2 regions of the Dietzia sp. Alg238-R159 genome follow, and region 2 is predicted to be linked to the other one. Evidence: riboswitches for the same ligand, from Rfam matches in the RefSeq annotation. Region 2 holds a riboswitch; the other holds the start of a gene.
The links. Region 2 has a riboswitch for cyclic di-AMP ahead of G6R20_RS11795 (C40 family peptidase). Riboswitches for the same ligand answer to the same signal wherever they lie in the genome.
Positions count from the first base shown of each region.

Region 1: another riboswitch for cyclic di-AMP. It lies ahead of G6R20_RS12490 (transglycosylase family protein); the one in region 2 lies ahead of G6R20_RS11795 (C40 family peptidase).

Region 1 covers NZ_UNRI01000005.1:22,880-26,081, reverse strand. The annotation lists gene G6R20_RS12505 (DUF2771 family protein) at 1-231, shown strand, start outside; gene G6R20_RS19015 (cold-shock protein) at 240-641, opposite strand; gene G6R20_RS12495 (hypothetical protein) at 757-1,044, shown strand; cyclic di-AMP (ydaO/yuaA leader) riboswitch at 1,226-1,382, shown strand; gene G6R20_RS12490 (transglycosylase family protein) at 1,391-2,023, shown strand; gene G6R20_RS12485 (hypothetical protein) at 2,121-2,321, opposite strand; gene G6R20_RS12480 (helicase-associated domain-containing protein) at 2,424-3,202, shown strand, end outside.
Region 2 covers NZ_UNRI01000004.1:153,241-156,442, forward strand. The annotation lists gene G6R20_RS11790 (NlpC/P60 family protein) at 1-876, opposite strand, end outside; gene G6R20_RS11795 (C40 family peptidase) at 1,309-1,920, opposite strand; cyclic di-AMP (ydaO/yuaA leader) riboswitch at 1,933-2,081, opposite strand; gene G6R20_RS11800 (hypothetical protein) at 2,161-2,370, opposite strand; gene G6R20_RS19010 (DEDD exonuclease domain-containing protein) at 2,534-3,202, shown strand, end outside.

The sequences.
Region 1 (3,202 bases), on a different contig from region 2:
GGAGAGCTGCGTGCGTCGACGATGGACGTCTATGAGATCCGCGCCGACGGCTCCCGCGACTACACCGTCGAGGCCGGCGGGCCGGGCCAGCTGCTGGTGCCCGTGACCACCCCGGAGGAGGGCCGGATCGAGGGCCTCGCCATCCGTGCGGTCGCGATCGTCTATGCCGCTGACGGGTCGGAGTCGATCCTCAACGGCGAGTGGTCGGTGCGCTTCACCTACGCCGACTGATCCGTGGGTCAGGCGTCCAGCTCGCGCGCGACCGCGCGGAGCACCGACGCCACCCGGCCCGAGACCTTGGCCTCCGGCCGGTGACCACGGCGCAACTCGGGCTGGACGGTCGACTCGAGCACCTTGATCATGTCCTCGACCATCCCGTGCAGCTCGTCCGCCGAACGTCGGGGCCCGCTCCTCGGGGCCCGCTCCTCCGCGACCGTCGGCTCGTCGTGGACCACCACGCGCAACGCCTGGGGGCCGCGGCGCCCGGAGACCATGTCGAACTCCACGCGCTGGCGCGGACGCAGCGTCTCGAGCCCTGCGGGGAGCGCCTCGGAGCGCACGTAGACGTCCTCTCCGCCCTCCTGGGACAGGAAACCGAAGCCCTTCTCCGCGTCGTACCACTTGACCTTGCCGCTGGGCACCGCGAACCACCTTCCGACCGGACGCGGGATACGCGACCGACAACCATGACTGATGCCCCGAGACTACCCTCGTGCGCGTTGGTGCCCACCGCGAGGCGAGCGGTAACCTCCCCGTGTGACCGCCGACGATCGACGCCCTGCCGACGACCCCTGGACACCTGACGCCGCGGCGTCCACCCGGGCAGCCGACCCCGTGCGGCCACGACGCCGGGGCCTGTTCGTGACGGCGCTCGTCATCTTCACGATCGGGGTGCTGTTCACCGTCGCGGCGGCGCTGACCCCGTTCGTGCTCGGCCGCGACGCGCCGACCCTCCTGTATCTCGGCGCGATGCTGTTCACGCCGGTCGGGTTCCTACTGGGGCTGCTCTACGCCATCCTCGGCTCGCGACCGCCCTCGGTGTGATCAACCACACCCTCCCGCGAACACCGCTGGTAACGAGCCGATAACGGCACGCACGTCAGACCCAGACTGCCTCGGTTTATTTCAGAATGGTGACGATCCGGCATCGGACCGCTACAGTTTCGTAGCAGACTCGTCAGCGAGTCGGCATCGGACGCACCTACCGAACCCCGCCCAGCGGCCGATGCCACAGTGACCATTACCCGGGCGGGGACGGGGGACCCGACAGGGCCCACCACGGCCCGGCGACCGATGGTCGCCTTGGGGTGAAGCCGCCACCGGCGGCCGGACGCACTCGTCCGAACCCGACAGCTCACCCCGTAGGCACAGAGTGAAAAGGACTGACGACATGACCTCTTACACCGGACGCCACCGTGCCGCCGCCTCCTCAGCGCCCAGGAACGCTGTGAAGGTCGTCCTCGCGGGCACCGCGTTCTCCGCCGCCGGCCTGGCCCTCGCGCCGGCCGCCAACGCCGCCCCCGACTCCGACTGGGACCGCCTGGCCCAGTGCGAGTCCGGCGGCAACTGGGGCATCAACACCGGGAACGGCTACCAGGGCGGCCTGCAGTTCTCGCCGAGCACTTGGGCCGCCTACGGCGGTACGCAGTACGCCCCGACGGCCAACCAGGCCACGCGCGAGCAGCAGATCGCGATCGCCGAGAAGACCCTCGCCGGTCAGGGCTGGGGCGCCTGGCCCGCCTGCTCGGCCAAGCTGGGCCTGAACTCCGCGCCGACCCCGCGCGACCTGTCCAACCCGGCGCCCGCGCCGGCCCCGCGTGCCCACGCCCCGGCCGCGCCCGCCGCCCCGGAGGCGGTCACCGCCGCCGATCACGTGGCGACCCTGTCCTCCTTCGCCGAGGGCCGCGGCATCGTGCTGCCGATCGCCGACACCTACGAGGCCAACCGGGACGCCGTCGACGCCGCCTACGCCGGCAACCAGGACCTGGTGGACGGCTTCTTCGCCACCTACCTGGCCAACTGACGCGTCACCCGCGCAGCCCCGGTCCACGGACCACGAGGAAGGGCCGCCACCCCCTGCAGGGAGTGGCGGCCCTTCCTCGTGTGTGAGTGCGTCGCGCTCAGCGGGTGCGGACGGTCCTGTTGACCACCGTCTCCGGGTGGAGGTAGCCCAGCCGATGCTGCGGCAGCGGGAAGGTCTCCTGCCCGAAGGGGGACAGGCCTCCCGCGACCAGCGCGGCGAGTTCGGTCACCGGGTGCTCGCCGAACGAGGCGTCGGGCCATCCCGGGTTGTCATGGGTCAGATTCTTCTTGGCAGCCACGTGTCCAGTGTCTCACCTCGCGGGCGTCCCGTCAGCATCCGGGTCGTATCGGACCCGGACGGTCCTCACCGCCGCCGCGATCTCACTAGGCTGGGACGGATCATGCCGAGTTCCCGAGCCTCCTCCCGCCGTGTCGCCCCCCGCCGTGCTGGTTCCCCCGGTGCCGCCGGCGACGAGCCGGACTTCCCCGCGTGGCTGGCCGGACTGTCCGATGACGCGCTCGTCCGCGTGTGCGAGTTGCGTCCAGATGTGGCCACCCCTCCCCCGGCCTCGGTCGACGTGCTCGCGTCGAGGCTGCGGTTGCCGGCGTCCACCGCCCGCGCGCTGGGGACCCTGACGTGGCCGGAGCTCGTGGTCCTGGCCACCGCCGCAGCGGTGGGAGCCGATTCCGGGGCGGTGCCGCTGGGTGCGGTGTCGGGCCGGTTGGGTGTCGACGACGACGAGCCCGTCTTCCACGCCGCCCTCGCCCGTCTCCGCGACCTCACCCTGCTCTGGGGCGGAGGGGACCATGTCCGGATGGCGCCCGTCACGGCGGTGGCCGTCCGGTCGGCCCCGGTGGTGGCGCCGCACCCCGGCGAGCCCGCGGGCGCCGACCTCGACGTCGCCTGGGGCGGCCTGTCCGCTCCGGCGGTCGGGGTGCTCGAGGCGATCGCCCGCGGGCGCACCCCCGTCGGGGCTCTCGGCGCCGGGGCGTCGGAGCCGGTGCGTGCCGCCGCGACAGAGCTGGCGGGCTCGGGGCTCGCGGAGGTGACCGGTGGGGACGACGGCGAGGTGGTCGTCCCGCGTGCCCACGCGCTGGACCGGGCCCGCCACGGCGCCCGCGACGAGGGATCGTCGCTGCTCCACGCCCCTGCGTGGGCCGCTCCGAGGGCCGGGGCGGC
Region 2 (3,202 bases):
GCGGACCGGCACACCGTAGGTCGGGGCGTGCAGGACCAGACCGTCGCCGGCGTACATCCCGACGTGGGTGGCGCCGGGGAAGTAGATGACAAGGTCACCGGGCCGGATGTCGTTCATCGCCACCGGGGCGCCCGCGACCGCCTGCGCCTGGCTCGCCCGGGGCAGCGCCTTGCCCTCCTGCGCGTACGACCACACCATGAGACCGGAGCAGTCGAACTCGGACGGGCCCGTCGCGCCCCACGAGTAGGGCGCGCCCAGCCGGGAGAGTGCGACTCGGAGCGCCGCGGAATTGACGTCGTCCACCGGCGGGGCAACGTACCCCTCCGGCACCACCGGTCCGCCGATCCAGAGATCGCGTTGTGCGTCCGACAGTGCGTCGACCCGGCGACGGACCTCATCCATCCGTACCCGCATCTCCTCGGTTCGGCGGGCGAGCGCGTCGGTTCGCTCCTGCGCGACGCGGGCCGCGTCCCGGGCCTCGGCCGCGGAACGCGCGGCCTCTTCCCTGAGCTGCACCGCATCCCGGGACGCAGCTCTGGAGGCGTCCAGTGCACTCGTGGTGGCCCCGGACAGTCGGCGCAGCGTGTCGAGCCTGTCGACCAGGTCCCGGGGGCTCTCGGCGAGCACTGCCGCCCGTGTGGCGCCGGTGTCCCCGCCCCGGTACCGCATGGTCGCGAGGTGATCGACGATGGACTGGTCCCGGCGCGCGGTGCCGTCCGCGAGGGCGGACCGTCCGGCTGCGACCCCGGCGGCCCGTTCGAGGCGGACGCGCTCCCCGTTGGCGCGGTCCAGTTCCCCGCGCGCGAGGTGGAGCTGCTCCCCCAATGCTCCCGCCTCCTCGGACAACCGGGCCAGCTCCGCCAGGTCCTCGCTCATCTCGCCGGGCACCGCTGTGGCGGACGGCGTGGTGGACGGTGCAGTCTGCGACGGAGCGGGGGAAGACGGAGCGGTCGACGACGGAGCGGGAGAAGTCGAAACCTGATCAGGCGGGGTAACCGGACCCGGGACAGGCGCCGTGGTCGCGGTTGGCGACGACCGGTCCGGGGTGGTGGTCTGCGCTCCGGCCGGCGCGGGACCGAGGGTCAACGAGGTGGTCACGGTCGCTGCGATCGCGAGCACGCTGAGGCTGCGGGTCATCTGGTGTCGTCGAACTCTCGGATCCGGGTCACGCAGGGCGCGGGCGCCCAGCCGACGCCTACGGTGGAATCGGGTACCCGAGAGGGGATGTTACAGACGACAGACCCCGCCGGTGACCGGTTCGAGACCGGACGCCGACGGGGTCTGCGGAGGTTCGGGGAGCGACCCGACTCAGTAGTAGCGTGTCGCACCGTAGAACGGCATGGAGTCCACCGGCGCGTAGCTCACCGAGGTGCCCGAGTACGGGGCGTGGACGACCTGGCCGTTGCCGGCGTAGATCCCGACGTGGCTGGCGCCACTGTAGAAGGCGACGATGTCGCCGGGCTGCAGGTCGGCCTTGGAGACCTGGGTGCCGCCGCCGATCTGGGCCTGGCTGGTGCGCGGGATGGAGATCCCCGCCTCCTTGTAGGCCCACGAGGTCAGACCGGAGCAGTCGAACGAGTTGGGGCCGGTAGCGCCCCAGACGTAGGGCGAGCCGACCCGGGTGGTGGCGGCGTCGAGGATGCGCTGGCCGGTCGAGACCACCGGCGCGGGGGCGGCGAACTCGACGGGCGCCGCCTGTGCCTGGGCCTGGGCCAGGCCGGCCGGGAGCTCGATGCCCTCCGGTAGGTCGAACGAGACCTGGTTCGGCACGCCGGGCAGCCGCAGCTCGACGGGGACGTCGACGGTGACGGGTGCGGCGGCGGCGGTTCCGGAACCGGCGACAGCGGCTCCGGCTGCGAGCAGGCCGGCGGCGGCGACACGGCGGCCGGTCGAGCTGGTCTTGATGCTGTGGGCTCCCACGAAGACTGTTCCTCTTTCTTCCTGCGGCACCGACCGGGTTAGCTGACGGGTTCGGACACGGAAGTCTGTCCTACGCTTCGGACCTGTAGGCCCTCGTGCGATTCACCCCAGTGGATCTTGGTTCCCCGGTGCGCCCTTCGGCGCTTAGGTGTGACCCCGGCTCCCCGCCGGCAGGCGGGCGATGACTTCCGAGGTCTCGAAAAGGTTACGAAACCGTCTCGTCGAAGTCCAGTTCATCGCTCACGCGGCGACGTCAGCCCCCAGAATCTCGACCGTGGAGACCATTCCGACCTCGCGCAGGACGTCGATCGCCTCGCGGACCTCCGGGTCCAGAACATAGCCGCACGACTCCGGAGATAGCTCGTCCACCTGCGGTTTTCCGGCGTCGAGAACGGCGATGATGCACCCGTCACATGCGGCGGGTCCTGCGGGACACCGCACGCAGTCCATCGTGAACATGATCTACCTCACACTTCGTCCTGGGCGTGTTGCCCGTTCGTTATCGAGCCGCGATCCGGGCCCGGGGTGGTCGTACTGCGGGGCACCCTAGGGACAAGGTCCGACAACCACGGCGGGGCCGGCGGTGTCGGAGGGCGGGGCTACCGTCTCCGCCATGCCCCGATCCCCCTCCCCCGTCTCGACCGGGGTGCAGGCAGCCTTCGACGATCTCGAGCCTCTGCTGTCCGACGTCACGTTCGTCGTGGTCGACCTGGAGACGACGGGCACCCGGACCGGAAGCGACGAGATCACCGAGATCGGCGCGGTACGCGTCCGGGGCGGCGAGGTGCAGGCGGAACTGTCGACGTTCGTCTCGATCGACGGTGCCCTGCCCCGCCACATCAGCAGACTGACGGGGATAGCTCCGGACGACCTCGTCGGTGCCCCGAGTCTCGGCGAGGTGATGTCGACGTTTCTCGAATTCTCCCGCGGGGCCGTCCTCGTCGCCCACAACGCGCGGTTCGACCTGGGCTTCCTGCGGGCCGCCGCCGCGTCGACCGGGCGCCCGTGGCCCGATCCCCCGTCGCTCTGCACCCTGGCTCTCGCGAGGCGGGTGCTGCACCGCGGGGAGACACGAGGCCATCGGTTGGGAGTCCTCGCCGCGCACCTGGGGGCCACCGTGGAGCCCAATCACCGGGCCCTGCAGGACGCCCGCGCCACGGTCGACGTGCTCCACGCACTGATCTCGCGGGTCGGCGACTGCGGGGTCTCGACCCTGTCGGAGCTACGGGCCTACGACGGTCGTCTCTCCCCGGAGGTGAGGCGGCGGGCCGCCATGACCGGC